One region of the Paeniglutamicibacter cryotolerans genome, then DNA from elsewhere that is predicted to be linked to it. Evidence: riboswitches for the same ligand, from Rfam matches in the RefSeq annotation. Region 1 holds a riboswitch; each other region holds the start of a gene.
The links. Region 1 has a riboswitch for S-adenosylmethionine ahead of acs (acetate--CoA ligase). Riboswitches for the same ligand answer to the same signal wherever they lie in the genome.
Positions count from the first base shown of each region.

Region 2: another riboswitch for S-adenosylmethionine. It lies ahead of E9229_RS04135 (OsmC family protein); the one in region 1 lies ahead of acs (acetate--CoA ligase).
Region 3: another riboswitch for S-adenosylmethionine. It lies ahead of E9229_RS09945 (acyl-CoA dehydrogenase family protein); the one in region 1 lies ahead of acs (acetate--CoA ligase).

Region 1 is NZ_JACHVS010000001.1:1,371,562-1,379,084, reverse strand. Features, by position in the region: gene E9229_RS06570 (ABC transporter ATP-binding protein) at 1-532, shown strand, start outside; gene E9229_RS06565 (aliphatic sulfonate ABC transporter substrate-binding protein) at 653-1,681, shown strand; gene E9229_RS06560 (ABC transporter permease) at 1,681-2,526, shown strand; gene E9229_RS06555 (DUF4870 domain-containing protein) at 2,626-3,207, shown strand; SAM riboswitch class I at 3,321-3,411, shown strand; gene acs (acetate--CoA ligase) at 3,418-5,403, shown strand; gene E9229_RS06545 (SDR family NAD(P)-dependent oxidoreductase) at 5,634-6,377, shown strand; gene E9229_RS06540 (IS5 family transposase) at 7,088-7,523, opposite strand, start outside.
Region 2 is NZ_JACHVS010000001.1:841,098-857,820, reverse strand. Features, by position in the region: gene E9229_RS04150 (MFS transporter) at 1-287, shown strand, start outside; gene E9229_RS04145 (phytoene desaturase family protein) at 215-1,882, opposite strand; gene E9229_RS04140 (aldo/keto reductase) at 2,144-3,034, opposite strand; gene E9229_RS04135 (OsmC family protein) at 3,120-3,668, opposite strand; SAM riboswitch class IV at 3,708-3,823, opposite strand; gene E9229_RS04130 (MarR family winged helix-turn-helix transcriptional regulator) at 4,040-4,528, opposite strand; gene E9229_RS04125 (MDR family MFS transporter) at 4,530-6,185, opposite strand; gene E9229_RS04120 (formate/nitrite transporter family protein) at 6,748-7,581, shown strand; gene E9229_RS04115 (SDR family NAD(P)-dependent oxidoreductase) at 7,604-8,479, opposite strand; gene E9229_RS04110 (YciI family protein) at 8,807-9,088, shown strand; gene E9229_RS04105 (PQQ-dependent sugar dehydrogenase) at 9,166-10,284, opposite strand; gene E9229_RS04100 (hypothetical protein) at 10,357-10,827, shown strand; gene E9229_RS04095 (bifunctional 3-phenylpropionate/cinnamic acid dioxygenase ferredoxin subunit) at 10,976-11,311, shown strand; gene E9229_RS04090 (NAD(P)/FAD-dependent oxidoreductase) at 11,327-12,538, shown strand; gene E9229_RS04085 (hypothetical protein) at 12,549-13,397, opposite strand; gene E9229_RS04080 (MFS transporter) at 13,718-14,995, shown strand; gene E9229_RS04075 (DedA family protein) at 15,079-15,531, shown strand; gene ald (alanine dehydrogenase) at 15,565-16,674, opposite strand.
Region 3 is NZ_JACHVS010000001.1:2,143,087-2,149,817, forward strand. Features, by position in the region: gene E9229_RS09920 (methylenetetrahydrofolate reductase) at 1-542, shown strand, start outside; partial or broken gene E9229_RS09925 (PLP-dependent transferase) at 556-1,687, shown strand; gene E9229_RS09930 (Gfo/Idh/MocA family protein) at 1,663-2,733, opposite strand; gene E9229_RS09935 (gamma carbonic anhydrase family protein) at 2,767-3,285, opposite strand; gene E9229_RS09940 (acyl-CoA dehydrogenase family protein) at 3,316-4,557, opposite strand; SAM riboswitch class IV at 4,802-4,918, shown strand; gene E9229_RS09945 (acyl-CoA dehydrogenase family protein) at 4,961-6,226, shown strand; gene purU (formyltetrahydrofolate deformylase) at 6,233-6,731, opposite strand, start outside.

The DNA.
Region 1 (7,523 bases):
CGTGGCGTTCCAGGAACCGCGCCTGCTGCCCTGGCAGAGTATCGCCAAGAACGTCGCATTGGGACTGCCCCGCGGAACCGGCAAGGCCGAAGCGGGAGCCCGCGTGGCCGATCTGCTGGAATTGGTCGAGCTCGACGCCCATGCGGCACTGCGCCCCCGCGAAATCTCCGGCGGCATGGCCCAGCGCACGTCACTGGCCCGGGCGCTGGCCCGCCGCCCCGGTGTCCTGCTGCTCGACGAACCCTTCGGCGCGCTTGATGCACTGACCCGGCTGAAAATGCAGGACCTGCTCATCGAGGTCCACCGCAGTTACCCGGCCACCGTCCTGCTGGTCACCCACGACGTGGACGAGGCGCTGCAACTGGCCGACCGCATCCTGGTTCTGGGCCGCACCGACGGCGATTCGGCAGCCACCATCTCCCAGGTGCTCGAGGTCCCCGGCACCAGGCCGCGCGACCGCTCCGACACCGGGCTGGCACGAATGCGTTCCACGCTGCTGCAGAGCCTCGGCGTCGATTCCCACCGCCACTAGCGGCACACCCTTCTCGCGCCCGGCACTACCGCCGGGCGCCCCCCCCTCATCCGCGACTCCCCCTTGCCCCTACCCTGCCCAGCAGGCTTCCGGCGCCTGCCCATTCCCAAAGGAAAAAACATGAACCACTCGTTCTTCTCCCGCCGCACGCTTCTGGCCGCAGCGGCCCTCGGCGCCAGCGCCGCACTGCTCACTGGCTGTGCCGGGGAAGGCTCCGGCCAGCCCGCCGCTGGTGCCACCAAGACGCTGAACATCGACTTCGCCACCTACAACCCGCTGAGCCTGGTCATCAAGGAAAAGGGCTGGCTCGAGGATTCACTGAAGGAACAGGGCATCACGGTGAACTGGGTCCAGTCGGCCGGCTCGAACAAGGCAAACGAGGCACTGAAGGCCGGCGCCATCGACGTGGGATCCACCGCCGGCTCTGCCGCCCTGCTGGCCCGCTCCAACGGCTCCCCGATCAAGACCATCTCGGTGTTCTCGCAGCCCGAGTGGGCCGCCCTGGTCGTGGCGAAGGATTCGCCGATCACCTCCGTTGCGGACCTGAAGGGCAAGCAGATCGCCGCCACCAAGGGCACCGACCCCTACTTCTTCCTGCTCCAGGCACTGGAGGCCGAGGGCCTGTCCCCGAAGGACGTCACGGTGCAGAACCTGCAGCACGCCGACGGGCGCACCGCCTTGGAAAACGGGTCGGTCGACGCCTGGAGCGGACTCGATCCGATCATGGCCGGCGCCGAGCAGAAGGGCGCCACGCTCCTCTACCGCAAGCTGGACTTCAACACCTACGGCTTCCTGAACGCCACCGAGGGCTTCCTGGCCAAATCCCCCGAGGTCGCGCAGGTCGTCGTCGACACGTATGAAAAGGCCCGCGGCTGGGCCGCCGGTCACCAGAAGGAAACCGCCGGCATCCTGGCCGGGGTTGCCGGGCTCGACCAGGGCGTCGCCGAGAAGGTCATCATCGAACGCTCCAACCTGGATGTGAGCGGCGTCCCGGGCGAGGCCCAGCGCAAGGTGCTGGCCAAGGTCGGCCCGATCTTCGTCGAATCCGGCGACGTGTCGCAGCAGAAGAACGTCGACGAGGCATTGGACTCTCTGATCGATGACAGCTTCGCCAAGAAGGCCGACGCCTCAGCGGTCAAGGGTTCCTGATGAGCCTGCTGGGAGCCAGCCGCACCACGGTCGCCCAGGAGGCCATTGCCGGGCCGGGAACTACTCTCGCCCCGGGCCTCGGCCCCCGCGCCAGCGGGACCGGGCGAAAGCGGCTGCTCGGCGCCGTGGTGCCGGTGCTGCTGCTGGTCATCTGGCAGGCTTCCAGCACGCTGGGCTGGGTGTCGGCGAACCTGCTGCCCTCGCCGCTTTCCGTGCTGGCCGCCGGAACCGAGCTGGTTGAACGCGGCGAGCTGGGAAAGCACATCGGCATCTCCACCCAGCGCGTGTTGATCGGCTTTGCCATCGGTGCGGCACTCGGGCTGGCGACCGGCGCCCTGGTCGGGCTCTCCCGCTTGGCAGATGCGCTACTGGGCCCCAGCATCGGCGCCTTCCGCGCCGTTCCGTCACTCGCCTGGGTGCCCTTGCTGATCCTGTGGCTGAAGATCGGGGAGGATTCGAAGATCACGCTGATTGCCATCGGCGCCTTCTTCCCGGTATTCACCACCGTCTACCTGGCCCTGCGCCATGTAGACAGGAACCTGGTCGAGGCGGCCCGCGCGTTCGGGCTTTCCGGCCTGCGGTTGCTGATCACCGTCCAGCTGCCCGCCGTGGTTCCCGCCATTTTCTCCGGTCTGCGCCTGGCCTTGGCCCAGGCGTGGCTGTTCCTTGTCGCGGCCGAGTTGATCGCTTCCTCCATGGGGTTGGGATTCCTGCTGACCGATTCGCAGAACAACGGGCGCACCGACCGGTTATTGCTGGCCATCGTGCTGCTGGCGGTCATTGGAAAACTGACCGATGCACTGCTTGGCCTGCTGGAGTCCAAGGCAGTGGCCCGTTGGGCCTGAAATATAACCGACGCCACCGGAAATCGGCGGTAGATTGGGCTCAACACCTGCTTCGGTGATGGCCCGGAGCAATCAGCAAAGCGTCATGGGAGGACAAACATGAGCGAAGAACCAAATGCCGAGACGCCTCGGGACGGCAGCTGGCCTCGGGCATCCGCGCAGCCGTCCGTCCCGGAACCCGTTGCGCCGTCCGAGCCGGCGGCTCCGGTCAATCCGCTATACCCGCCGCAGGGTCAGCAGGGATACCCACCCCAGCAGTACCCCCCGCAGAGCTACCCTCAGCAATACCCGCCGCAGGGTCAGCAGGGCTACCCTCAGCAGTATCTGCCGCAGGGTCAGCAGCCCTACAGCCCCCAGGCGTCACATCACGCGGCAGCCGGCACAGTCCAGCTCAACTTCTGGCTCTCCGTCTTCTTCTCCTGGATTCCGGCACTGATTTTTTATGTCACGGAGAAGGGCAAGAACCAGCTGGCGGACGAGTACCACCGGCAGAACCTGAACTTCTCCTTGGTGCGCGTCATCTGCGCGGGTGGCATGTTCATTCCGTACCTGGGCTTCCTGTTCTTCCTAGCGGGCCTTGTCTTGTTCGTCTTCCACATCATGGCCGCCTCCAGCGCGCAGGCAGACTTCAACCGCGGCCAGCTGCCGAGGTTCGTCTTCAACCTGAACCTCGTCAGGTAATACCCCCGGCTTCCACGCCTTCCGAACCGAACACCGGAAGACACCCGGTCCGCGGCTCATGCCTCGGACCGGAGGGAGCACGCCATAAAGCCGCCGGATCAGCATCCTGCCGGCAACCATCCCGAGCGGCCGAGAGATCTGGCTCTACGACGCCGCAGCAACCACCCTGACCGGGGCCGGTGCTACAGCCAGGACCGATGGAGATCCGCCATGAACACACCTGCCCTTTCCGCTGCCGAAAACACCCGGCACCTGCCGTGCCCCGATGCCAGCGAGGCCGAACGGCTTGCCTTCTGGGACGCCGCCGCCGGCCGCCTGGACTGGGCCGAGCCCTGGCACACCACGCATTCGAGCACCCCGGTCGACGTTCCCTCTCGACGCGGCCCCGAATTGCGCTGGTTCGAGGGCGGGAAGTTGAACGCCGCGGTGAATTGCGCCGACCGGCACGTCGCGGCTGGCAATGGGGACAAGGTCGCTCTGCACTTCGAGGGTGAACCCGGGGACATGCGCACCATTACCTATGCCGACCTGCAGGCACTGGTTTCGAAGGCCGCCAACGCTTTGACGGAGCTGGGCATCGGGGTGGGCGACCGGGTGGTCGTTTACCTGCCGGTGCTCGTGGAAACCATCGTCATCACCCTGGCCTGCGCTCGCATCGGCGCCGTGCATTCGCTGGTGTTCGGCGGCTTCTCCGCCGAGGCACTGCGCTTCCGGGTCGAGGACACCGGGGCGAAGCTGCTGGTCACCACGGACGGGCAGTACCGCCGCGGTACTGCCGTGCCGGTGAAGGACAACGCGGACGCCGCGGTTTCCGGGGACAACGCCATCGAACACGTGCTGGTTCTGCGCCGCACCGGCTGCGACATCGCCTGGACCGAGGGCCGGGACCTATGGTGGCACGAGGTGGTGGATACCGCATCGCCACGCCACGAGCCGCAGGCCTTCGACGCCGAAACTCCGCTTTTCATCATGTACACCTCCGGCACCACGGGCCAGCCCAAGGGCCTGGTTCACACCACCGGCGGCTACCTCACGCAGGCCTCCTGGAGCCACGAATTCCTGTTCTCGAACACGGATCCGGCACGCCGGGCCGATGACGTGCACTGGTGCACCGCCGATCTGGCCTGGGTCACGGCGCACACCTATGAAATTTACGGTCCGCTATCCAATGGCGTCACCCAGGTCATCTACGAGGGGGTGCCCAATGCCCCGCACCCGGGCCGCCACTTCGAGATCATCGAACGCTACGCAGTCACCAGCTACTACACGGCCCCGACGCTGGTCCGCTCGCTCATGGGCTGGTTCCCCGACGGCGTCCCTGAACACCACGACCTCTCCTCGATCCGGCTCGCCGGGACGGTGGGAGAGGCAGTGAACCCGGAGGCCTGGAAGTGGCTGCGCAGACAGGTCGGCCGCAATACACCGGCGGGGATCGGAATGGTCGACACCTGGTGGCAATCCGAAACCGGGGCCGCCATCCTCTCCCCGCGACAGGACGAGGACACCTACAAGCCCGGGTGCGGCACCCGCGCACTGCCCGGGGTAGCCGTTGACATCGTCGACGACGAGGCCATTTCGGTGGGGCCCCAGCACCAGGGCAACATCGTGCTCACCGCCACCGGGCCGGCCATGGCCCGCACCATCTGGGGCAACCCGGAACGCTATTACACCTCCTATTGGGAGAAGTACGCGGACCGGGGCTGGTTCCTGGCCGGGGACGGCGCACGTTTCGACGCGGACGGGGACATCTGGATCCTGGGCCGAACCGATGACGTGATCAACATTTCCGGGCACCGGCTCTCCACCATCGAAATAGAATCCGCGCTGGTCTCGCACCCGGGCGTGGTCGAGTCCGGGGTCTGCCCGACCACCGACGCGAAGACCGGTCATGCAGCAACGGCCTTCGTGGTCCCGCTGGACACCTCGGTGATCGGCACCGGACTCACCGGTGCGGCGCGAAAGCGGCAGCTGGACCTGGCGGCCGCGCTGCGCGAGCATGTGGCCACGCAGATCGGCCCGATAGCCAAGCCGCGCGAGATCGTTTTCGTGCCCGATGTGCCCAAGACCCGCTCGGGCAAGATCATGCGCCGCCTGCTAACCCAGCTCTTCGAGCGCGGAACGCTCGGTGATACGACCAGCCTGCAGAATGAGCCCTGCATCGAACAGATCAAGGAGATCTGCAACTCGATCACCTAGGGCTCTGCATCTCTGGACGATCCGGGCAGAACCCCGAAGCCCTACATATCAACGCAGGTCAAGAATGCATTTTTGGGACGGCATCAGCATGCGTCGGCCTCTCGCGGGCCGCCGGCCGGGGTTGCCGGCCGACCCGGAATCCACTATCTACAACCCCGTGCCTTCACTCTGGGCACGCAGAGGCATATACTGTCGTAAGGACAGTAGTTCTTTCTCAGAGGAGTGTCGTCATGATGTTTGAAAACCAAGTTGCCCTGGTCACCGCCGCCGGAGCAGGAATCGGCCGGGCCATCGCCCTGCGCCTGGCGTCGGACGGAGCCGCCATCGTCGTCTCCGACGTGAACGACACCGCCGGCGAGGAAACCGTGGCTCTCATCGAGGCCGCCGGCGGGCGCGCCGCCTACAAGCACGCCAACGTGGCCGACGAGGCCGAGGTGCAGGCGCTGATCCCCTTCGCCGTCGAGACGTTCGGCAGCCTGGACCTGGCGGTTAACAACGCCGGCCTCGGCGCCATGCCCAAGCCGGTCCAGGACATCACCATGGCCGAGTGGGACCGCGTCATCAACGTAACCCTGCGCGGAACGTTCCTCTCCCTGCAGGCCCAGGTTGCACACTTCGTCGGCCAGGGCCACGGATCCATCGTCAACATCGCCTCGCTGGCGGGCATCAGCGCCACCCCGCAGCTCACCCCGTACGGTGCCGCGAAGCACGGCGTCGTCTCACTGACCCGCAGTGTCGCCAAGGAAAACGCGGCACTGGGCATCCGCGTCAACGCCGTGGCCCCCGGCGCCATCGAAACGGCGGCTCTTGCCTCACTGCCGCCCGAAGCCAAGGCCGGCTACGCCGCGGAAATCCCCATGAAGCGACTCGGCCGTCCCGAGGAAATTGCCGACGCAACGGCCTTCCTGCTTTCGGAACAGGCAAGCTTCATCACCGGCGTCATCCTGCGGGTGGACGGCGGAACCGAGGCCTGATCCTACAGGGCGGGCGGGGCTCCCCACGCGAGATGGCCAAGTGCGCCATGGATCCTGCATGGCGCACCGAAACGGTGCCGATGCCGGCGTCCAACGCCAACTCGTCGAGCTCCCCCGCCGTGCGGACCCGGGCAATGTCTCCATGGGCCCGCAGCAGCTTCAGGCAGGCGTCGGACCCGGCCGGGCCCCGGTCCAGGGAAGCCAGCCAAATCGACCCCTGATCCACCAGCCGCCCCTCAGCTTTGACAGCACCGCCGCCACCTGCGGGATCCAGTGCAGCAGCCCCAGACCCAGGGTGGCCCCATTGCGCCAACCCCCTGCGGGGGCGGGCATGTCCCCGCACTCGCAGTGCGATCCGCTCCGGCAGCCAGGTCGAGCATGAGCATACTCGTGCCCGCCCGGGCCGCCTCACGTCGACCGGCGACATGCAGTAGCGCCATGGCAGCGACAGCTTCCCCCACCACCGCGAGCAGCGGGCCACCACTGGAACCGATGGCCCGGGCGGCGAAGGCCGCATAGTCCCCGGGGCGGGTGCCCCAGGGCCGCCTGTTGTACACCCGGGATGAGGCCATCGCATCACAGGCGCCGGCATGGCGCAGGTAAAAGCCGGGGCGCCCGAAGGAGTCCGCGGCCATGGGACCAGGCACCGGCCCCGCAGGGCGACCGGCCTCGGGCCGGCGGAGCGGAACTAAGAAAATGCGCCAATAGGCTCAGGGGCAGCGGAGGGGCCGGGCATCCCAGCGGTGGGTCAGCCAGGCTTCGCGGATGAGTCGGCGGATCACGATGACACTGTTCGCCAAAGCGATGAACGCGTTGATGACGGTGGTGCGCCGTTCGGTGCAGATCGCCAGTTTGCGGAATCCGCGGTTGTGCCAGGAGTTGGTGCGTTCCACCACCCACCGTTTGCCGACCTGGATCGGTGAGGGGATGCCCTGGGTGGCGACCTCGCCCGCGCAGCCGAGTTCCTCGAGCAGGTCCCGGGTCTTGGTGGAGTCGTAGCCGGCATCCAGGTGCACGGTCATGTTCTGTGGCAGGTGGAATCCGAAGCGGCCAAGCCGTTCCAAGGTGGGGCGTAGTAGCGGGGAGTCGTGTCGGTTCGCCGGGGCCACCACGGTGCCCAGCGGGATGCCTTTGCCATCGACCAGG
Region 2 (16,723 bases), 530 kb from region 1:
CAGGCGCTTCTGGCCCCCTTCCAGTGTGCCTTCCTGCTCATGGCGCTGTTGGCGCTTCTTGCTCTCGTCGGGGTGCTGCGGTTGCCGGCGAACACCGGCGCCCACATCCGCGGGTGAGCCGGTCCGGACCAACGCGCACCATCCGCCCCGGGCAACGCCCCCGAATCCCGAGGTGGTGGGACCGCGTCGGGATCCGGGCGTCGCCCGGCGGTGATCAGGGGCCGCTGAGTTTCGTCTGCCCAGCCGGACCGGCCGATATTTCCAGCACGGCCATTGCGGCGCTGTAGCCGCCCAGCGCGCTGACTGCGCCGCCGCGGCGGGAGCCCGATCCGCACAGCAGGATCTGCGGATCTGCTGTGTCGACACCCCAGCGACGGGCCGGGGTATCGAGCGGGGCATCGTCCTCGAGGAAGGGCCAGTCCAGTCCACCATGGAAGATGTTTCCACCGGGCATGCCCAGGGTGCGCTGGATGTCGAGCGTGGTCTTGGTTTCCACGCAGGGGGCACCGTTTCGATCGCGCATGAGCAGGTCTTCGATGGGTTCGGCGAGGACCGAGTTCAGCGAGGCAAACACCGCCGCCTGGAGCTCGGAGCGTAGCGCATCGTTGTTCTCTTCGGAGGCCAGGGCGTGCGGGACATGCAGTCCGAAGACGGTCAGCGTGTGGGCTCCGGCCGCCTGCAGCTCGGCGGAAAGTATGCTGGGGTCGGTCAACGTGTGGCAGTAGATTTCACACGGCAGAGGGCTGGGGACCCGGCCGCCGGACGCCTGCTCGTAGGCGTGTTGCAACTGCGTGTAGGTCTCGTTGACGTGGAAGGTGCCGCCGAACGCCGCTTCCGGGCTGACCGATTCGTCCTTGAGCCGGGGCAGCCGCTTCAGCAACAGATTGACCTTGACTTGGGCGCCGCCGCGTTCGTTGTTCGGGTTCGGGGGAACCAGCTGTCCTGCTCCGAGGCGGTTCAGGACAACCGGGGCGACGTTGGCCAGCAGGTGGGAACCGGTCGCTGTCAGCATCTTCCCGTCACGCATGTAGCTGACCTGGTGGTCCGCCGCGATGGATCGGACCTCGGCCCCGGTGAGAAGCGTGGCGCCGGCTTCGCGGGCGACGCGCTCCAGCTCTGCCGAGATGGTGCCCATGCCGCCGATGGGCAGGTCCCAGTCACCAGTGCCGCCGCCAACCAGATGGTAGAGGAAGCAGATGTTCTGCTGCAGGTCGGCGTCGTCGGGCCGGGAAAAGGTGCCGATGAGTCCATCCGTCAGCACGACGCCACGGGCCAGGTCGTTGTGCAGCGCCTCCGTGATGGCCTCACCCAGCGGGCGCTCGATCAGTCTTTCCCACATCTCCCCGGCGCCGGCCGCGACGGCAAGCTCCTTGGCCTGCGACCGGGTGGTCAGGGGTTCGGTGATGCTCGGCCACAGCACCTCGGTGAGCCGGCGGCAATCGGAGTAGAACGCGGCGAAGGCCGCCGCTTCGCTCTCGGGGGCGCCGATGGCTGCGAACGACTCGGCGGTTGCCGCGGCGTCCTCGTTGTCGACCAGCAGGCCACGGGTCGGTGCGGCCGGGTTCGGGGTGTAGGAGGAGTACCGGCGGCGGGCCAGTGAAATATTGAGTCCCAGGTCCGTGATGACCTTGGCGGGCAGCAGGCTCACCAGGTAGGAATAGCGTGACAGGTTCGCCTCCAGGCCCTCGAAGGAGCGGGTTGATACGGCGGCACCGCCGAGCACGTCCAGCTTCTCCAACAGGAGCACCGATTGCCCGGCCCGGGACAGGTAGGCAGCGGCCGCGAGGCCGTTGTGGCCACCGCCGACGATGACGGTGTCATACCGGTTCGGGGTCTTACCGGGCGACCCGTTACCGGATTCGACCTGGTGGTGTGCGTTCATCTCGTCTGTGTCCTTTGCTGGGGTGCCCGGGGACTGCCAGATGGCGTGGCCAACGGTAGCCAGTGACCCGTCAGGCCATTTTCGAACCCCGCGAAGAGATGGCGAAAACTGATGCATGAGGGCTGATTGACCGCTCCCGCAAGAGTCTTTGCCCGGGCCGGGTGGATATCTGCCCGCATTTCCCTGAGAGGTGCATCGGCTGGTTGACCCTACGCCCGCGGGGATTCCGCGGGTCAGGGGAGCAGCGGGACCGGGTCGGTGCTAGCTTTTTCCGGCCTCGTATTCCGCGCGCCCGGCCGCGTCCAGGGCGGCAAACGCAGCCTCATCCAACAGCAGCTTGGACGCGCCCAAGTTCTCCTCGAGGTGATTCACGGAGGACGTGCCGGGGATCGGGAGCATGGCTGGGGACCGGTGCAGCAGCCAGGCAAGGGCCACTTGCGAGGCCGTCGCTCCGAGCCGTTGGGCCACCTCGTGCACCACTCCACCGGGTGCAGACAGTGCCCCGGCCGAGATGGGAGCCCAGGGGATGAACGCGATCCCGTGGGCCTCCGCGTAATGCAGGACGTCCTCGGATGAGCGGTCGGTGAGGTTGTAGCGGTTCTGCACGCTGGCGACGGTGAAGTACTCGGCTGCTGTTTCCAGTTCGGCGACGGTGACCTGCGAGAGGCCCAGCGCGCGGACCTTGCCCTCCTCCTGGAGCTCGCGCAGGACGCCGAACTGCTCTTGGACGGGTACCTTCGGGTCGATGCGGTGCAGCTGGAACAGGTCAAGGGCGTCGACCTTGAGCTTGCGCAGGCTCAGTTCGACCTGCTGGCGCAGGTATTCGGCGCGGCCGAGCGGAACCCACTGGTTCGGTCCGGTACGAGTCTGACCGGCCTTGGTGCCGATGCGCAGCCCGGCGGCATAGGGATGCAGCGCTTCGGCGATGATCTGCTCGGAGACGTCCGGTCCGTAGGAGTCGGCCGTGTCGATGAAGTCCACGCCGAGTTCCACCGCGCGGCGGACGGTGGCCAGTGCGGCCGGGCGGTCCTCGGGTTCACCCCAGATCCCTGGGCCGGTGATGCGCATGGCGCCGTAGCCCAAGCGGTTGACCGTGCCGAGGTCCTTGATGGCGAGTGAGGTGGACGGGGAGCTGAGTGTGCCGTGGGTCATGCTTTGGCCAACCGGTGTGACGCCGGGTTTATTCCATCGGAAAACCCGGCGTCACGCCGATGGGTGGCATCGGCTGGGTCGGGCGCTAGTTTTCGGTCACCAGTTCCACGGAAACCGGGGTGGGGTTGGTGAAGAGGTCCAACACCGGGCAGTGCGCATCGACTGCGACCTGGAGCTGGACGTAGCGTTCGCGGGTTTCCGGCCCAGTGACGTTGACCAGCAGGCGGACACCGGAGAAGCCGGCGCGGACCGAACTGTTGATACCGAAGAGCCCGCGCACATCCAGATCGCCCTCGGCCTTGATCTCCAGCGAGTCGATCTTGATGCCCAGCTGGTGGGCATAGAGCCGATAGACGACGACTTGGCAGGAAATCAGCGCGCCGAGCGCGTATTCGACCGGGCTGGGCGCCGAATCGCCGCCAGCCAAGCCGGCCGGTTCATCGACCCGGAAGCCGTGCTTTCCGGCGGTGATATCCGTGGCAACCGAACCCTCGGCTCTGCCGTTGGTGGTGAAAGTCAGCGCCGCGAAGGCCGCGTTGGTGGTTATGCGTTCGCTCCAAGCCGACCCTGCGGCGTCTAGCCTGGCGCTTCGCAGGTTCTCGAGCCCGGTGGGTTCAAGCAGCGTTTCGGACATGGTCTCATTCCTTGGCCTCGTGGCGCATGCCAAGGCATATCGCCATACTTACGCCGGTCCTGATGGTGGCGTCGAATCCTCACCTGGAGCACCCCGCTATGACGAAGGGGGTTGCTGCCCAACCGGCCAGGGCCTTGCGGTGGGGGCTCTTGATTCTGATTTCGATTGTTCCAAGGCGCCGGCACAGGAGGCAATGCCTCTGTCATCTGGGGTCACACTCCGGCTACGCTGCGGCAGCAACCCGGGCGCATGCACGCAGGGTGGACTGAGCACAGGCGAAGCTGCTGCCTCCTGCCCGGATGGCGGATGCCCGGAACCAAAGCGGTCCCGTCCCGGCGCATCTTGCGTCGGGACGGGACCGTGATTTGCCGTTAGCCACTGGACTCGTTGAGTCTGGCCAGTAGGTCCGCGAGCCGTTGGACCTCTGCGAGGTCCCAGGTGGAGAACCGATCATGGAGTAGCTTGCGGGCATGAGCCAGAGTCGCATCGTAGCGTTTGCGGGCCTCGGCGGTCATGTCAACCAGTAGCGCGCGGCCGTCGCTGGGATCGGTGCAACGGGACACCAGGCCAAACTCCTCGAGCTGTTTGATCGTGCGGCTCATCATGGCCTTGTCGATCCGTACCGCCTCGGCCAGGCCCACCTGCTGCATGGGTCCTGACTGGGACAGGATGGTCAGGACCTTGAAGCCCATCGGGTGCAGCTCGGGATGGATGGCCGCAGCCCGGTCCCTGATGCTGGTCCGGGCCTTGATGACCATGGTGCCGAACTGTTTCTCAACTTCCCCGATCGCCTCGGTCAGAGCGGAATCGGAGCCGGCTCCTGCAGCCTGCAGCGAGAAAGGATCGGTCAGGCAGTTCATGCTAGCGGCGTCCCGCTTCCGGACCGACTCCGGGGGTCGAAGCCCCTACGGCTGCTTCGGCGTCGGCCATCAGGATTTCGGTAGCTTCCGACCCCTCGGCGGTTAGTGCCGCTGCGGCGTCGGTCTCTTCGCGCTGGTGCCGGGTCTGGTTGCTCAGTTCCAGGTTCGGCAGGAAGACGATGGCCAGGATGGTGAGGATGCTCAGGGGGGCGGCAATCATGAAGACGTGTGCCACGGCGTCGCCGTAGGCAGACTCGATGATGGTGCGTACCGAGTCCGGCAGGCTGTGGACCGACGGGATGTTGCCGCTAGCCAGCGCCGCGCCCACTTCCTTTCCCTTTTCGCCCAAAGCCGCGATGGCTGCCTGCATGTCTGCGGCCCGGGCGCCCAACAGGTCCACGACCTTGGTGGCCATGAGCGCACCCAGGACCGAAACGCCGACCGTTCCGCCCAGGGAGCGGAAGAAGGCGATGCCGGAACTGGCCACGCCGATTTCGGCGGGGGTGACTGCGTTCTGGACAATCAGTACGAGGTTCTGCATGACCATGCCCAGGCCGGCGCCCAACAGGAACATGTAGACGGAGACGAGGACGAAGTTGGTGTCGAAGTGGATGGTCCCCAGCAGGTAGAGCCCGGCGAGCTGGAGCAGCGAACCGGTGACCATGATCGCCTTCCACTTACCATGCTTGGAGATCAGGGCGCCGGCCACGGTGGAGACGATCAACAGGCCTGCCATCATGGGAATGGTCATCAGGCCGGACTGGGTGGCATTGGCACCGCGGGCCAACTGCATGTACTGGGCCAGGAAGACCGAGGTGCCGAACATCGACACGCCCACTGAGATCGAAGCGAAGACGGCAAGGGTGAAGGTGCGGTTCTTGAACATCGAGAGTGGGATGATCGGCTCGGAGACCTTCAGTTCCACGATGATGAAGGCGATCAGCGCCACGGCTGAACCGAGAACCATCATGATGCTGGTGCTTGAAGCCCAGTCGAACTGCTTGCCACCGAGGGAAACCCAGATCAGGAGAAGCGAGACGCCTGCGGTGAGTAGGACGATGCCTGCATAGTCGATGCTGACCTTGCGCTTGGCCTTGGTGGGCAGGTGCAGGGTCTTCTGGATGAGAATGATGGCGATGGCGGCGAACGGCAGTGCTATGAAGAAGTTCCAGCGCCAGTTGATCGAGTCGGTGATGAAGCCGCCGATCAGCGGGCCGCCCACGGTGCCCAGGGCCATGACGGCACCAAACAAGCCCATGTACTTGCCGCGCTCACGCGGAGAAATGATATCGGCCATGACGATCTGGCTCAGCGCGGTCAGGCCACCGGCGCCCAGGCCCTGGAAGACGCGCATGGTGATCAGCATGGAAGTGTCCTGCGAGAACCCGGCGATGGCCGAGGCAACCACGAAGATGACCAGTGAGAGCTGCAGCAGCACCTTGCGGTTGGACAGGTCGGCGAGCTTGCCCCAGATGGGGGTAGAGATCGTGGTGGCCAGCAGGGTGGCGGTGATGACCCAGGTGTAGGCGGTCTGGTCGCCCTTGAGGTCGGAGAGGATGACTGGCAGCGACGTGGAGACCACGGTGCCGGCCAGGATCGATACGAACATGCCCATGAGCAGGCCGGTCAGTGACTGGAGTACCTGGCGATGGGTCATGCCTGATTCGGACAGGGCGGGTGCCGCTTTAACGGTGGTTTTTTCTCGGGGCAAAACGTGACTCCAAAAAACGTGGAAGATGGTTGATTAATGTCAACTATATAGAATTGGTTGCCTAGGTGCAACTAGTTTGACGTGATGTGCATCTATCCATGTGAGCCGGGGGGATGGAGAATGAGGATGCGGAACCTGCCGCACCCCTGAAAGGAGACCTCCGGATGCGACCCGTCCTGAACCCCTCTGCCAGCTTCCGTGATGGCGCCGGGGAGGCACTTGAATGCTCCCGGTCGATGTTCGTCGGCAGGGTGGACACCAGGGGGTTCTCGGAGATCGACAGGGGACAGTGGCCCGGTTCGCTGCCGGGGAGGCTGTCACCGCATCCGGGGCCGCATCACCCCGATGTGATGTCTTTGGAACGTGCACCGATCGCAACGGGGTCGCCTAGTTGGCCGATGGCTCGGCCCAAGACGGGCGGGGCCCTCACTGTGAACGATGATTCACGCACTCGGTGGGGTGCCGCAGGGGAAATTCAGCCGATCGTGCAACGGGACGGAGGACCCCGATGAGTTCGGATGCGCGCAGACGGCAGTTGGGGAGCAATGATGCCCCGGTCGAGTCGGAGATCGAGGAGTCCTTCGACCGCATCGTCGAGGAAGGTGCCCAACGCCTGGCGCGGACCTGGCCAACCATCCTCGTGACCGGAACCTTCGGCGGGCTGGAAGTGGGCATCGGGGTGATGGCTTACCTGGCGGTCATGCACCAGACGCAGGACCATCTGCTGGCAGGGCTGGCCTTCGGCATCGGGTTCGTTGCCCTGCTGCTGGCCAAAAGCGAGCTGTTCACCGAGGGGTTCCTGGTCCCGATCGCCGCAGTGGCCGCCAAGGAGGCCGGAATCGGTCAGCTTTTCAAGCTGTGGGGCGGGACCCTGGTCATGAACCTCGTCGGCGGGTGGTGTTTCATGTGGATTGTCGTGCAGGCCTTTCCGCAGTGGATACCTGAATTGAGGTCCAGCGCCGAGCATTTCACGGGAGCCGGATTCGGCTGGCAATCGGTGTGTCTGGCGGTCCTGGGCGGCAGCACCATCACGCTGATGACACGCATGCAGCACGGCACCGACTCGGAGGTGGCCAAGATCATCGCGGCCGTCTCCGGCGGGTTCCTGCTTGCCGGCCTGCAACTCTTCCACTCCATTCTCGATTCACTACTGATCTTCGGGGCCATCCATGCCGGGGTGCAGGTGAGCTACCTCGATTGGCTGGGGTGGTTCGGCTATACGCTGTTGTTCAATATGATCGGGGGGCTGCTTCTGGTCACCGCGCTGCGTTTGGTGCGCAACAAGGACCTGCTCAAGGAACGGCGGCAGGATGCGCCGGCCGATCCGACCGCACCCAGATGAACGATGCCACCGGGGCGGTGGCCTAGTCCAGTGCCAGAAGTGCCTTGCTGCGCTCCCAGAGCGCCGTGGACAGCGCGGTGTCGGATGCCTGGCCGGGGACCTTGGAAAGTTTGCGCCGGACGAAATAGGACCCGGGCTTCCACCCCGTTCCCGCGGGTGTCGTCGCAAGGAACACCAGGGTGTCCGCACCCTTTTCCGGACGGGTGAGGAACGGCTTGATCCACCGGTTTTGGTACACGCCGCGCATGGCGTCCCCGGGCCCGGCGGAGAATCCGCTGGAAACGATGCCCGGATGGAAGGCTGCGGCGTTGAGCCCGGCCGGACCGTACTGCCGTTGCAACTCGCCGGTGAAAAGGATCTGTGCCAGCTTTGCGGTGCCGTAGGCACGGGCGGCGGTGTAGGAACCCCGGCTTTCCAAGTTCTCCAGGTCCAGATGTCCATACAGGCGGCTGGCCACCGATGAGGTGTTGACCACTGTCCCGTGGCTGGCCACCAGCCGGTCGAGGAGCAAGCTGGTCAGCAGGAATGGTGAAAGGTAGTTCACCTGGAAGGTCAGCTCGTGTCCGTCATGGCTTTCCTGCCGGACATCGGTGAAGATGCCCCCGGCGTTGTTCGCCAGGATATCGATGCGCGGGTGTGCCGCCCGTAGGTTTGCGGCCAGTTCCCGGACCTCTGCGAGGTCGGAGAAATCGGCCAGGAAATATCCGGACTTCAACTCGGACGCCAGCGCGGCGGTCCGCTCGCGGTTCCTTCCGACCAGCACCACCTGATGACCCAGGGCGGAGAGCTTTCGGGCGGCGGCGGCGCCGATCCCATTGCTGGCACCGGTGATGACGATGGTCTTGGAATCGATGATGATGTGCTCCAGAGGTTCCGGACGGTTGCTGGACCTCCCCACGATAACCCGGGCATCCCCTCGACGGTACCGACGCCCCGGCCAAGCTGGCACTCTTGCCGTGACTCGCGGGCGTTGCGGGCCGTGCCGGGACTCGAACGCCTGGGCCCCGGCAAACACCCGATCCGATCCCGCAGGGCGCAATGCGCGCATCGCTGCGGCGGGTACAGGGCACCTTGCAATTTGCTGCGGCTCCTTGCATGCGCACCTGCATCTTGACGCACCGTCAGGCTGCGCCGTAGCAAAGTGGACGCAGCGCCCCCGGGCTGGCAGATTATGTGCAGACCCCGCTCCGGGGTGCGGAAATTCTAGGGAAAGGCCACAGGCATCGTGGCAGCATTCGCCGTTACCTATAGCTACATCGAGTCGACACTCCCCGAACGCGATCATCACCGGCCCGGTCACGTGGAGTTCCTGCGTGCCCTGTTCGAAGACGGAACGCTGTTGACCAGCGGTCCCTTTAACGACGACGGCATCCCGGGCGCGTTATTGATCATCCAGGGCGAAGATGCCGACGCAGTGGCCCTGCTCATGAACGGGGATCCCTTCCATGCCCACGGCCTCATCGCCGAACGCACCGTGCGGCGATGGAACATCATCTACGGCGGCTGACCGCCGATAGCGGCGCTGGACGGGGCGGTACCCAGCGGGGTGACGTGCCGCAAACCGTTGCCGTGGCGTCGGCTGGGTCATCCCCTGCCTGGAACCAACCGCAGGATCCGCGAGGAGGAGCCCTCGTTCGTGGCGATCCACAGGCTGGAATCCGGTGCCCGGACCACATCGCGCAACCGACCGTATTCTCCCTGGAAGTACTCGGTGGATCCAGACAGGGTTCCCCCGCCGGCATTCTCCCGGCCACGTGTGGGCAGCGGCAGGGTCCAGAGCCTTTCCCCGCGCAACGCAGCAACATAGGCGACGCCGTCGTCGATGGCCAAGGCGCTGGGGGAGGCATCGGCGGTGGATGGCCAGACATGGGCTGCCGGTTCAAAGCGCACATCCGCCTGGGCGCCGGTCACCAGCGGCCAACCGTAGTTCGTCCCGGGGGTGATCAGGTTCAGTTCGTCGTCGCGGTCCGGGCCGAGCTCGCTGGCCCACATCCGCCCCGAGGCGTCCCAGGCCAGTCCCTGGACGTTGCGGTGGCCGAAGGAAAAGATCAGCGAACCGAAAGGGTTTCCGGGCGCCGCCGCACCGTCGGGATCCACGCGCAGGATCTTGCCGCCCAGCGACCCGATATCCTGCGCCGCATCCTGTTGACCGGCGTCGCCGGTGCCTATGTAGAGGTATCCGTCTGGACCGAACTTGATCCGACCGCCATTGTGGATCGACGCCGACGGAATCCCAGAAACCAGGACCTGTTCGGGTCCCAGCCCCGCCCGGGAATGGGCGAAGCGTGAGACCCGGTTTCCGTCGACCGCTGTGTAGTAGATAAAGAGCTGCCCCGTTGAGGTGAAATCGGGGGAGGGTGCCAGCCCCAGCAAGCCGCCCTCGCCGCCGTGCACCACGCCCGGAACCGTTGCCACGACCGGGGTCCCGGCCGGTCCGATGCTCCGGATGGCACCGGTGTCGCGTTCCGAGACCAGGGCCTCGGCGCCCGGAAGGAAAGCGATGGACCAGGGTGTGTCCAATCCCGTGGCCAGTGTGGCGGTGATGACCGGACCCGGTACGGTGGCGGGATCGGAGGATGGTGCCGTCGGATCAGGGGTGGGGCCGGCGGACGGGGTACAAGCCGAAAGCAACCCGAGTCCCACAACCAGCGAGCCGAAACCCAGAACGGTGCGTCTGGCGGGGCCCGCACCTTGCGATTCCATGAAGGGCATGTCCATGGGTTCAGGGTATGGAAACCGGCACAGACCCGCTAGTGTGCCACCATGGAATTCCGAATGACCCCTGCAGGGCGCCTCCTCCGCGAGCTCGCGATGGTGGAACGCACCCAAGCTGCATCGCTTTTCACCGAATTGGGGTCCACCGGGGACGCTGCCGTCATCCGATTTCCGGGTGGCGAGGTCACGCTTCAGCTGGATGGCACCCGCGGTCAGATCGTGCAGTCGCTCAGGAAACGAGGTGCCACTGTCCGGGCTCCCTTCGAGGGGGAACCCGATACGATACCCGGTGACCCCGGCCGCCACGAGGTGTGGTGCGAGCTCCTTGACGACTTGGGCTCCTCTTCCAGGCACCTCTGCCACCTTGATCCCCGGTTGACGGGCCTTGAGGTGAGCCGCGGCGAAACCACTGCCTGGATCCTGGTGGGAAACGGGCTGCGGACCATGGTCTACGAGGTGAAGCTCGATGGCGGAGAGATGACCGCTGCGGCCGCGGTGGATATCGCCGGTGCTTTCGGGGAGGGCGGCTGACAGGTCGGGGAGGAAACCCCTGCCGTTCGCCGTGCGGGGAAACGGCAGGAGGACGGGCAGCCCAATTGCCCTTTGGGCACACGGCGGGGAACACTTGAGGGGAGGGCGGCCGAATGTGCCGCACCAGCACCAACCAAGGGGTAGTACCGTGAGCGATCCAATCAATGTGGGTTCCGTCGACGCAATCGACGAGGGCGAGGCCATGGTCGTCCCTGGCGACGAAAACGGTACGGGCGAGGACATCGCCATTTTCCACGCCGAGGATGGCAACTTCTACGCCATCAACGACGAATGCACCCATGAAACGGCCTCGCTGGCGGAGGGTTGGGTTGAAGGTACCGAGGTGGAATGCCCGGTGCACTCCGCCCGCTTCTGCCTGAAGACCGGCGCCGCACTGTGCCTGCCGGCAACGGTCGCCGCCCGATCGCACAAGGTCGAGGTGAAGGACGGGGAGATCCTGCTCTTCCCCCACGCCGGCGCCTAAATGGAAGACCACCCCGTGAATCCCGCATCAGTTCTGGTCATCGGCGGTGGTCTGGCCGGATACAACACCGCCCGGGAGCTGCGCGCCCGGGGCTACGCCGGCGCGCTGTCCATCGTGGACCCGGCCCCGCTGCCCTATGACAGGCCCCCGCTGAGCAAAGAATACCTGCTCGGGCGCCGAGGGGTGGCCGACATCGAACTCTCACCCGCCGCCTGGTTCAGTGAACAGGGGATCACGCTCGTGACCGGGAGTGTGGTTGCGCTGGATGCAGCTACCGGCACCGTAGTGCTGGAGAACGGGCAGACGCTTAATGCCGACGCCGTGGTGCTTGCCACCGGGGGCAGTGCACGCAGGTTGCCGATCCCCGGGGCCCGGGACCCGGCGCTCTTCGAGCTGCGCACCATGGCCGACGCCGACAGGCTGCGTGTTGCGCTGGCCCCCGGCATCCGGCTGGCGATCATCGGTGCCGGACTCATCGGCGCCGAGGTTGCCTCCGCCGCCCTGGAACTCGGCGCCACCGTGGTGCTGATCGACCCCATCGACCCGCCGCTGGTTCCGGCGCTGGGTCCCGAACTGGCCACCCGGCTGCACCTGATGCATGCGGATCGCGGCATCGAGGTCCTCACCGGCCTTCCCGTCGAGATCACCGCCGAGGGACCGGTCCGCACCGTCCACCTGGAATCCGGGCGGAGCATCGAGGCCGACGCGGTGCTCGTGGGAGTGGGCATCGTCCCGAACACGGCGCTCGCCGAGACCGCCGGGTTGGAGACCGACAACGGCATCATCATCGATCCGCATGGGCGCACCTCGGCGCCCCGGGTCTTCGCCGTGGGCGACGTGGCCCGGATCCGTGCCGCCGACGGGCATCTGGAACGCCGGGCCGAACACTGGGAAAACGCCCGCAATGCCGGGGCCGTAACGGCTGCGGCGCTGCTGGGCCAGAACCCGGCATCTCCCGGAGCGCCCTGGTTCTGGTCCGACCGGCATGGGGTGCATGTGGAGGGCGTCGGTGACATGGCGGCCCCGGGAACCAGCGTGGTGCGTTCGAATCCCGACGGTTCGCAGGTGGTCTTCCGGCTGGCGGCAGACGGCACCATGGCCGGAGCCGCATCCATTGACGGGGGGCTTGCGATCCGCGCGGCCCGCCGGATCATCGACCGCCGGATCGTCGTCGCCGCCGACCTGCTCGCCGATCCCGCCGTGGACCTGCGCAAGCTGGCCCGTTAAGCCAACACCGTTAAGCCAACATGGCTATGCGTTCCAGCGATGCGGCGGTCCCCAGCTCGGCGCGTTCGGGCCCATGCCCGGCATAGAAATCCAGTGCGGCAAGCAGCCGGTCAGGGTCCACGGCAAGGTCTTGCACGTTGATCTGCATCCGGTCGTACCTCTGGTCGGAGATGGGGCTGCCCGGCGCCGGGGGGCCCGGCTGCTTACGCAGCATCAGCAGCGCCGGTCCGCGCAGTCCGAGCGGGTGGCGGCCCGGGGGGTCCTCGGCGTCGATCCTGCCGACCTCAGCCCAGTACATCTCGCGGCTGCCCTGGGCGCCGAAGACCAGGACCCGGCTGCGAGTCAAATAGACTCCTGCCGGCTGGGCGGCCGCGGCCAGCCTGGCCATGCCCAGACCCTTGGCCAGGATCAGCAGCCCTGCGGCCAGTAGGGCGATCGTCGCCGCGACGGCAAGGAACAACGGCCTGGAATTATGCAGGAACAGTAGCTTCGCCCCGAGTGCTAGCGCGGAGATCGTGGCTATGACGCCGAAGCCGACGATGACCGCTGCCAGCACCTTGGACACCGGGAACATCGGGAAGTAGGTTCCGGCGCGCACCCCGGTGCTGGTTTGCACGTCGGCAAGCCCGGTCTCCGCATCATCGGCGGGGCGCATGAAGACGGAAATCACGGCGGCCGCAGCGGCGACGGCGATGGTGATGATTGCGCTGGCCAGGGTCAGTCGTCCGTAGTAAATCGAGAGGATGCCGATGCCTGCGAGGAAGGTGATCAGGACGAAGGCCGGCACCAAGTGGTGCGCCAGCTTCCAGCCGCGGTGCCGCGGCTTCCAGGTTCGTTCCGGCGGGAGCGCTTCGGTCATGCTTCCAGACTAGCTGGCGCCCGGCTAGTTGGCGGCGGCGGACGCGCTGAGGGCCGCTAGGGTGTGGTTAAATGCGCTCCCATTAGATGCAATGTGCGGCCATCGGGCCCGGACTGAGGGCTGCTGGCGGGTCACGATAGCGTTTCGATTCCTGCCAACCCCGCCGGGCAAAGGTCTCCCGGGAGGACTCGGGACCAGCTACTCGCCTACGATGAACTGACCATGAACAAGTTGCGCAAATACCACAAGCCCATCGCCTGGCTATTGATCATCGGGCTGGTTGGATCCATCGGGACTGGTCTGATCTCCGGGATGCTGTGATGGGTGATTTCCGCATCACCGGACCGGGAGGGAGCCCCGAGACTGCCCCGGAGGCGCTAGCCGAACCCACCCGGAGGGTCACCAGGGGCTGGGTCACCGGGGTAGCGCTGGTCAATGTCGGCATCAACATCGCCTTTTTTGCGCCGATCAACATCCTGCTCGGGCTGCAGGCCACTGCCATCTCCCCGGAAAGCAAGGAAGCCATCCTGACGCTGGTGACGGCGTGCGGCGCCTCGGTGGCACTGGTAGCCAATCCGCTCTTCGGTGCGCTGTCGGATAGAACCACATCACGGCTGGGACGCCGTTCACCGTGGATCCTTGTCGGTGCCATCCTCGGTGTGGCGTCGTTGCTCTTCCTGGCCGGCGCCTCGAGCGTCGCGTTGATGCTGTTGGCCTGGTGCGGCGTGCAGGCCGGCGCCAACGCGATGTACTCGGCTGTCACTGCGGCCATCCCGGACCGGGTGCCGGTGCTCCAGCGCGGGCGTGTGGGCGGGATGGCCGCCATGGGACAGACGGCCGGCATCATGCTCGGCTCGGTGGTGGGCTTCGTGATCACCGGAAACATCGCCGTGGGCTATTTCATCTGCGCCGTCGCGCTGGCGGTTTCGGTGATTCCCTACATGATCAAACCGGATGATCCGGAACTCCCGGAAAGCGCGCGTCCGCCGTTCGCCTGGCGTTCCTTCCTGTCCGGTTTCTGGATCAATCCGGCACACAACCCTGATTTCGGCTGGGCATGGCTCACACGCTTCATGATGAACGTGGGCAACCAGATGACCATCGTCTACCTGCTCTTCTTCCTCACCGACGTGATCAAGTACCCGAACCCCGCCGAGGGCGTGCTGATCCTCACCGGGATCTATGCCGTCATGGTGATCATCACCGCGGTGCTGGCCGGCCCGTGGAGCGATCGGACGGGGCGGCGCAAGGTCTTTGTCATGGGGGCCTCCATCGTGATCGCCTGTGCCGCGCTGATCATGGCGATCTTCCCGGTGTGGGCCGGCGCGCTGGTCGGTGCCGCCGTGCTGGGGGCCGGCTTCGGCGCCTACCTCGCCGTGGACTTTGCGCTGCTCACCCAGGTGCTCCCCTCTGCTGCGGGGCGGGGCAAGGATCTGGGCATCATCAATATCGCCAACTCATTGCCGCAGGTCATCGCTCCGGCGCTGGCACTTTTCTCGGTCAAGGTGCTCGGCGGGTATACGGCACTGTTCGTCGTGGCGGCCCTGATCGGCCTCACCGGCGCCTACCTGGTCCGCCGGATCAAATCGGTAGCCTGAGGCGCCGGGCCGGTCGCCGGGTGCGCGCCGCGTCACCCTGAAAACGGTCAGCTGGATATCGACCGGCCGATAGACTTGCGAGCATGGATTGGTACAAGGACGCACCCTTTGGATGGGCATTTTCGTTTCTTTTCCTGCTCGCCATGGCGCGTGCCAACACCACCTATTGGCTGGGCCGCGGCATCGCCGCCGGAGTGCAGCACACCCGCTTCGAGCATCTTCTGACCGGGCCGATCTACCAGCGGGCACAGAAGTTCATCACCCGCTGGGGCATCTTCGCCGTCCCGCTCGCGTTCCTGACCGTCGGCATCCAGACCGCCGTGAACGCCAGCGCCGGCGTGGGCCGGATGGCACTGGGACGGTATATTCCCTCGGTCATCGTTGGTTGCCTGCTCTGGGCCTTGCTGTATTCCACCGTTGGCATGGCGGTGTTCCTGGCCTGGTTCGCATTGGGTTGGCAGTGGATCGCCGGCGCTGCGGTCTTGGTGGTCCTCGTGACGGTTGCCTGGATCAGGTACCGGCGCCGGGAAGGCTGAGCTCTTCGTGCCGATGCCGCACCGGATCCGCTCCTAGAGCAGTGAACCCGTTTCCACATGCCTGAGCCCCAGCGCCTCGGCAACCGGTGCGTAGGTGACTTGGCCGGCGTGGATGTTGAGGCCCTCGGCAAGTCCTGCATCTTCGCGCATGGCCTGTTCCCAGCCCTTGTCGGCAATGCGCAGCGCATAGGGAAGCGTGGCGTTGGTCAGGGCGGCCGTCGAGGTCTGCGGAACGGCGCCGGGCATGTTACCCACACAGTAGTAGATGGCATCGTGGACTTTGAAGGTCGGGTCCTCGTGGGTGGTGGCGTGCGAGCCCTCGAAACAGCCTCCCTGGTCGATGGCGATGTCCACCAGCACCGAACCGGGACGCATCCGCTCGACCATGTCCAAGGTGACCAGCTTCGGTGCCGCGGCACCCGGGATCAGCACCGAGCCGATGACCAGGTCGGCTTCCGCAACCTCGACGCCGATGGCATACTTCGAGGAGGCAAGCGTCTTGATCCGGCCCTGGTGAACTGTGTCGATCTCCTTCAGCCGGGACAACGAAATGTCGATGATGGTCACGTCGGCGCCCATCCCAACGGCTGCCACCGCCGCATTCTCGCCCGCCACGCCGCCGCCGATCACCACGACCTTCGCCGGGCGGGTACCCGGGACCCCGCCCATCAGGATGCCCGAGCCGCCGTTGGGCTGTTGCAGGTGGACCGCCCCGATCTGCGCGGCAAGCCGGCCGGCGACCTCGGACATCGGTGCCAGCAGTGGCAGTGCGCGGCCCGAAGCCACCGTCTCATAGGCGATGGCGGTGGTGCCGGATTCGAGCAGTGCGTTGGTACAGGCGGCCGAGGCGGCCAGATGCAGGTAGGTGAAGAGGATCTGGCCCTCGTGCATCCGGTGGTATTCGGCCTGCTGCGGCTCCTTGACCTTGAGTACCATCCCGGCGGTGGACCAGACGGCATCGGCATCCTCGAGGATCCTCGCGCCGGCCGCGGCGAAGTATCCGTCAGTGATCCCTGAACCGAGCCCTGCCCCGGCCTCGATGACCACTTCATGGCCGTGGGTCATGAACTCGGCAACTCCGGCCGGGGTGATAGCCACCCGGAACTCGTTGTTCTTGACTTCCTTCGGGACGCCGATGATCATGCGCTGCTCCTGGCCGACCCGGGCGTGGCCCGGGGCTTCATGGTAGATA
Region 3 (6,731 bases), 770 kb from region 1:
CCGCGGAGGACGCCCACCACAGCATCGTCGAACTGGAATCCACCGACCCCGACTACGTGTCGGTCACCTATTCCGGCACCGAAGCCCGTCGAAAGGCATCGCTTGAACTGATCGGGCACCTGATCAACAACACCCGGTTGCGTCCGCTGGCCCACCTGACCTGCGTGGGGGAGGACCGGGCCTCGCTTGAATCCCTGGTCCAGCACTTCGTCTCCATTGGTGTGCGTGGCGTGCCGGCACTGCGCGGCGACCTGCCCAGGGAACCTGGGGCTTGGCGCAGGGAGCTTCCCTTCGCCCGCTACCTGGTCGAACTGATCAGGGACGTCGAAGCCCGCAACACCGCCGCGCTGGGGGCCGGACGCCTGGCCATCGGCGTCGCCGCCTACCCGATGCGGCATCCCGAGTCGCCTTCCTTCGAGCACGACGTCGAGGTCCTGCTGGCCAAGGAACGCTCGGGGGCGGACTTCGCCATCACCCAGGTGTACTTCGATCCGCTCGACTACACCGGGCTGGGCGTCGCCGCCTCGAAGGCAGAAGTCTAGGAAGGAACCGGACATGGGCGCCACGCAGGGCTTCAACACGCTCGCCATCCACGCGGGCCAGGAACCGGATCCGCTGACCGGTGCGGTGATCCCGCCGATCTACCAAACCAGCACGTTCATCCAGGACGGCATCAACATGCTGCGCGCCGGGCACGAATACTCGCGCGGTTCCAACCCGACACGCAACGGGTTCGAAATCCAGTTGGCAACGCTCGAGGGTGGTGCCGCGGGCTTCGCCTTCGCCTCCGGGATAGCCGCCGAGGATGCGCTGCTGCGGGCGCTTTTGGGCCAGGGCGACCACATCGTGCTCGGTGCCGACGGCTATGGCGGGACCAATCGACTAATCAACCAGTTGCATTCTCGATTGGGCATCACCAGCACGCCGGTGGACATCACCGATCCCGCAGCCGTCGCTGCCGCCGTGCGGCCCGGTGAAACTGCGCTGCTCTGGGTGGAGACGCCCTCCAACCCGATGCTGGGCATCGCCGATGTGGCGGCGTGGGCCCGGATCGCCCACGTTGCCGGAGCGCTGCTGGTCGTGGACAACACCTTTGCCTCGCCCTACCTGCAGCGACCGCTGGCACTGGGTGCGGACCTGGTGGTCCCCTCGACCACCAAGTACATCGGCGGACATTCGGATGTGCTCGGCGGCGCCGTCATCGTCGCGGAAAAGCAGTTCAGGGGCCAGTCCCTGGCCGAGGCCATCGGCTACCAGCAGTTCGCCGCCGGTGCCGTCGCCGGACCGCAGGACAGCTACCTGGCATCGCGGGGACTCAAAACCCTGGGCCTGCGCATGGAACGGCACTGTTCAAACGCGCAGGCGCTGGCCGAATGGCTGCAAGAACAACCCGAAATCGAGACGGTGCTCTACCCGGGGCTTCCCGGCGGCCAGGGTCTTTGCCGAGGCCATGACGCTGTTCGCCCTCTCGGTCTCCCTCGGCGGGGTCGAATCGCTTGCCTGCTACAGCGCTGAAATGACCCATGCATCGGTGCAGGGAACGGCGTTGGCCGTCCCGGCGGACCTGGTGCGGCTCTCGGTGGGAGTCGAGGACCTGGCCGACCTGCGGGCCGACCTGCTCATCGGCTTGGCCGCGGCCCGGGAGGCGTCGCCGGTGCGGGTTCAACGCATGGCATCGTTCCTGTAGGTCAGGCCCAGCTGCGCGCGGGCACCGTCAAACAGCGCCATCGTCGCGACGGAGTGCTCCCACGGGATGGTGGGGGACTGCAGCAGCCCCTCCTGCACGCAGCGGGTCGCCTCGCGGAACTGCCAGACGTAGTTCTTGCCGATCGGTTCGAAGGACTCCTCGCGGTAGGCCCCACCCTGCGGGTGGACCTCTAGCCGGCTCGGGTTGTGCAGCGGTGCGCCGGTGCGCAGCCAGCCGCCGGTGCCCACCACAGTGGCCTGGCGCGGGCCGGAACCGGTCAGCGAGAGCATCAGCTGGGCGTGCTTCGAACCGGGGTAGCTCAGCGTGAGTGAATCCTGGGAGTCGACGCCATCGGCATTCAGGTGTCCGGAGACGGTCAACGACTGCGGGAAGCCCATGATGCCCAGCGCCCAGGTGAACGGGTAGACGCCAAGGTCCAGCAGCGCCCCGCCGCCCGCAACCGGATCCCAGAGCCGCCAGGTGCGATCATAGGGGGCGGTGAACCCCAGATCCGCGTGCAGCCAGGACGGCTCGCCGATCTCGCCGGAATTGATGATCTCGAATCCGCGGTGCACTGCCGGCAGGAAACGGGACCAGATGGCCTCCATCAGGAACAACCGGTGTTCGCTTGCCAGCGCGACCAGCTGGCGGGCCTCGGCCGCGTTGATGGTCAGCGACTTCTCGCACACCACGTGCTTGCCGGCCTTCAGTGCCGCCGCGGCCACCTCGAAGTGCTGCCCGTGCGGGGTGCCGATGTAGATAATCTCCACCTCGGGGTCAGCAAACATGCGCTCGTAGCCCGGCTGCCCGGCATCCCCGTAAGCCCGGGCGATGCCGTGTTCGGCGGCAAATGCGTCGGCCTTGTCCTGGCTGCGCGAGGACACGGCGACGATCTCGGCGTCATGCAGCGAGGCCAGGTCCGGCAACACGCTGGTGACGATGCCGCCGGTGGACACGATGCCCCAGCGCAGGGTGTTTCCCGTGGCCAGACGCGGGGACGGGGCACCGGGTGCCACACAGGGAGGAGCCGGAATATGCAAATTCATGACCCCAGCCTTGCACGGTTCGCGCGCCCGTGCCTAGGAAGTGGCAGCCCGGTGCTTGGCGGCTAGCACCAGGTAGTGGGCGGCGTTGGTCTTCAGCGATTCGATTTCCTCCGCGCCGAGTTCGCGGCGGACCTTGGCCGGGACGCCGGCGACCAGCGAGCGCGGCGGGACCACCATGCCCTCGAGTACCAGTGCGCCGGCGGCGACCAGCGAGTTGGCGCCGATCACCGCGCCATTCATGATCGTGGCGCTCATGCCGATCAGGCAGTCTTCCCCGATGGTGCAGCCATGGATGACGGCGGAATGTCCCACGGAGACGCGTGCGCCGACGGTGGTGGGGTAGCCGGAATCGGCATGCACCACGACGTTGTCCTGCAGGTTGGTACCCTCCCCGATGCGGATCGGGGCCGAGTCGCCGCGGACCGAGACGCCGTAGAAAGCGCTGGAGTCCGCCGCCAGCTCCACGTCCCCGGAGAGCGTCGCCGTCGGGGCGACGAAGACGCCGCTTCCGGTCGTGGGGGTGATGCCGTCAATGGTGATGATGTGAGCCATGTCCTGCAGTCTAGCGAACCGGCCGGGCTGCTAGGTGTACCAGCTGGGAGTGGGCAGCAGGCCCAGCAGTGCATATTGGCCGACCTCCCGGCGCTTGTACGCCACCGGATCATGCAGCGAGTGGGTACGCACATTGCGCCAGTAGATATCGAGCCCGACGTTGTTGGCCGTGGCCCGGGCGCCGGTGAACTCGAAGATCCGGGCTGTGGTTTCCAGCGCCGTATCGGCGGCCACCTGCTTGGCTGCAGCCACCCGGACGGCGATTTCACCACGGCCCGAAGCAGTGAGTTCCGCACGGGGCGCGTGAAGCACGGCTGCCAGTTCGGCATCCACGGCATCGGCCAGTGCGCTGGCTGCCCACAACGCGGAGCGGAGCTTGCCATAGCCCTCCAGCACGTGGAATTCCTCGGACGCCGATTCCTTGGGATCGGAGGTGTAGGGCCAGGGGCGGGTGCGGGTCCCGGTGTATTCAAGCGCCGCGGCCAGCGCGCCCTCGGCAATGCCCAGGTAGATGGAGGAGAACACCTGCTGGATCAGCGGGACGTTGAGCGTGTTGTAGACCAGCGGCTGGTACTCCTTGTCGATGAACCCGGCGGCCGAGCTCCAATCGGCCCGGACCCCGGAGATCAGCGCACCGCCGGAGGCCGAGAGCCGCTGGCCCAGATTATCCCAGTCGTCGGTGAACGTGATGCCCTCCTGCGCCGTGGGGACGATGGCGAAAACATGCACCTCCGAACCCTTCAACGCGCCTTCCAACACCAACAGGTCCGAGACGGAAGCTCCGGTGGTAAACGACTTGCGCCCGTTGAAGAGAAGCTCCGCGCCCAGGTCCTGGGCCACCAGGTCGTTGTCGCGGGGGTTCACCGCAGCGCCGAAGAACAGATTCTGCGAGGTGTAGAGCTGCTCCACGGCGGCGATCTGCGCATCGGTCCCAATCAGCCGGGCCGCCCAGGCCCAGAACAGGTGGTATCCCAGCAGCTGGCCGATGGAGCCGTCGGCGGCCGAGACGATGCGGATCACCTGGAAGGCGGTTTCCCACCGCTGCGCGCCGCCGCCGTGTTCGGCCGGACCCAGCAGCACCGTCAGCCGCGAATCCTTCAGCAGCTGCACTTCGGCCGTGGGCAGCACCCCGGCACGGTCCCGGGCCACCGCATCGATGGCCAGTACGGCGGCGACCTCCCGGGCCCGGTCCAGCCAGGCGGCGGCATTTGCGGGTTGGGTGAGGCCGGAGAACGGTAAAACGGCAGGTGCTTCTTGCAGGTGGCTGCTCATGATGTTGTCGTTTCCTTACGTGTCGGGGCGTGGTGTGGGGTCGAGCATAGGAGCCAGCTGGCGTCCGGAACCAGCAGATGAGCTCCGGTTCCACGAGATGACGCCGCGGGACCTCATCCACGCAACACGTCGTCATATTCGGTCCCGGACAACGTCATCAACGGGTTTCGGCACGTCACCAAGCGTCACCAAGCGTCATCCCGGCTGCAGCGGCGGCATCGGGATCCTAGTGTTGCGGGCACAGGATCAAGAGTTCCGGTGCTAAACCCTGGTTGGCCGGACGGCAACCCCCTGACACGTGGCGGGGTGCTCCAGGTGAGGATCCGGCCCGCGCACGCACCGTGCCGGGCAAGTACGTGCGGACCGCGTTTCCAGCGGCCGCCCAGGCAAGGAGAAGAACACCATGAGCACAGTGGCAACCACCCGGCACGCGGCAGGCATCGGCACCATCGGCACCGAGGAACCTGACTACGCGGGGTTGGCAGCACGATTCCGTCCGTTTTTTACATCAATTGCAGCCGGTTCAGCCCAGCGCGATAGCCTCCAGCAGCTGCCCTATGAACAAGTCCGGGCCCTGGCCGATGCCGGGTTCGGGGCCTTGCGTGTTCCGGTGGCAGATGGCGGTTTCGGGGCCACCTTGCCGCAGTTCTTTGAATTGCTCACCGAACTTGCGGCGGCCGATTCAAGCATCGCCCAGGCGTTGCGGGCGCACTTCGCCTTCGTCGAGGACCGGCTGCTGGCCACCGAAGGCCGGGACAGGGATACCTGGCTCGCCCGTTTTGTCGCCGGTGAACTAGTCGGCAACGCGTGGACCGAGATCGGCGCGGTGAAGGTCGGGGACGTGCTGACCAAGGTCTCCCCGGCGGGGGACGGGACATTTCGGATCAACGGGGAGAAGTTCTACTCCACCGGCAGCATCTTCGCCGACTGGCTGGACACCTATGCCGAGCGCACTGATACCGGTGCACGGGTGATTGCAGCGGTCCGGGCCGATCAGCCGGGCATCGAACGACGCGATGACTGGGACGGCTTCGGCCAGCGCACCACCGGCACCGGGACCAGCACGTTCACCCATGCCGTGGTTCAGGCCGAAGAACTGATCGACTTCGATGCCCGCTTCAAATACCAGACCGCCTTCTACCAGAACGTGCTGCTGGCAGTGCTTGCCGGTTCGGTGCGGGGGGCCGAACGCGAATTCGCGCTCGAGGTACGCAACAGGAAGCGGACCTTCAGCCATGCCGCGGCTTCGATCTGGCGCGAGGACCCGCAGATCCTGCAGGTCATCGGCGAGCTCTCGGCCGCCGGATTCACCGGCGAGGCTGTGGTCAGGCGCGTGGCCCAGGCGCTGCAGGGGGCCCACGACGCGGCACTTGCACTGCGGGCAGGGGACATCGGCCTGGTAGCCGAGGAAGCTGCAAACGATGCGGCCGAATTGGCCGCGGCGGCCGGGCAGGTGGCGCTGACCCCGCTGGCTGTCAACGCCCTGTCCCATGCCTTCGACGCGCTCGCTGCCTCGGCCACGAGCACGGCCAAGAACCTGGATAGGCACTGGCGCAATGCCCGCACGGCCGGGAACCATAACCCCTGGGTCTACAAGGCGCGGCTGATCGGGGACCTGTCGGTGAACGACGTGGCGCTGCCGAGGGTCTGGGCCATCGGCGCGGCCTAACCCCTTTTAGGAGAAGATGACGGTGCGGTTGCCGTCGAGCAGCACACGCTGCTCGGCGTGCCACTGCACGGCGCGGACCAGCGCGCGGCCCTCGACGTTGCGGCCCATGGCGACGAACTGCGCCGCGGTGCGGGCATGGTCCACCCGGATGACTTCCTGCTCGATGATCGGTCCCTCGTCCAGGTCCGCCGTCACGTAGTGCGCGGTGGCGCCGATCAGCTTCACGCCGCGGGCATGCGCCTGGTGGTAGGGCTTGGCGCCCATGAAGCTGGGCAGGAACGAGTGGTGGATGTTGATGGCCTTGCCGTTCAGCGCGCGGCACAGGTCATCGGAGAGGATCTGCATGTAGCGGGCCAGCACCACCAGGTCGATGTCGTGCTCGGCCACCAGTTCCAGCAGCTTCGCCTCGGCCTGCGCCTTGGTGGTGGACGTGACCGGGATGTGCACGAAGTCGATGCCGTAGAAGTCCGCCATGGGCTTGAGCTCAAGGTGGTTGGACACGATG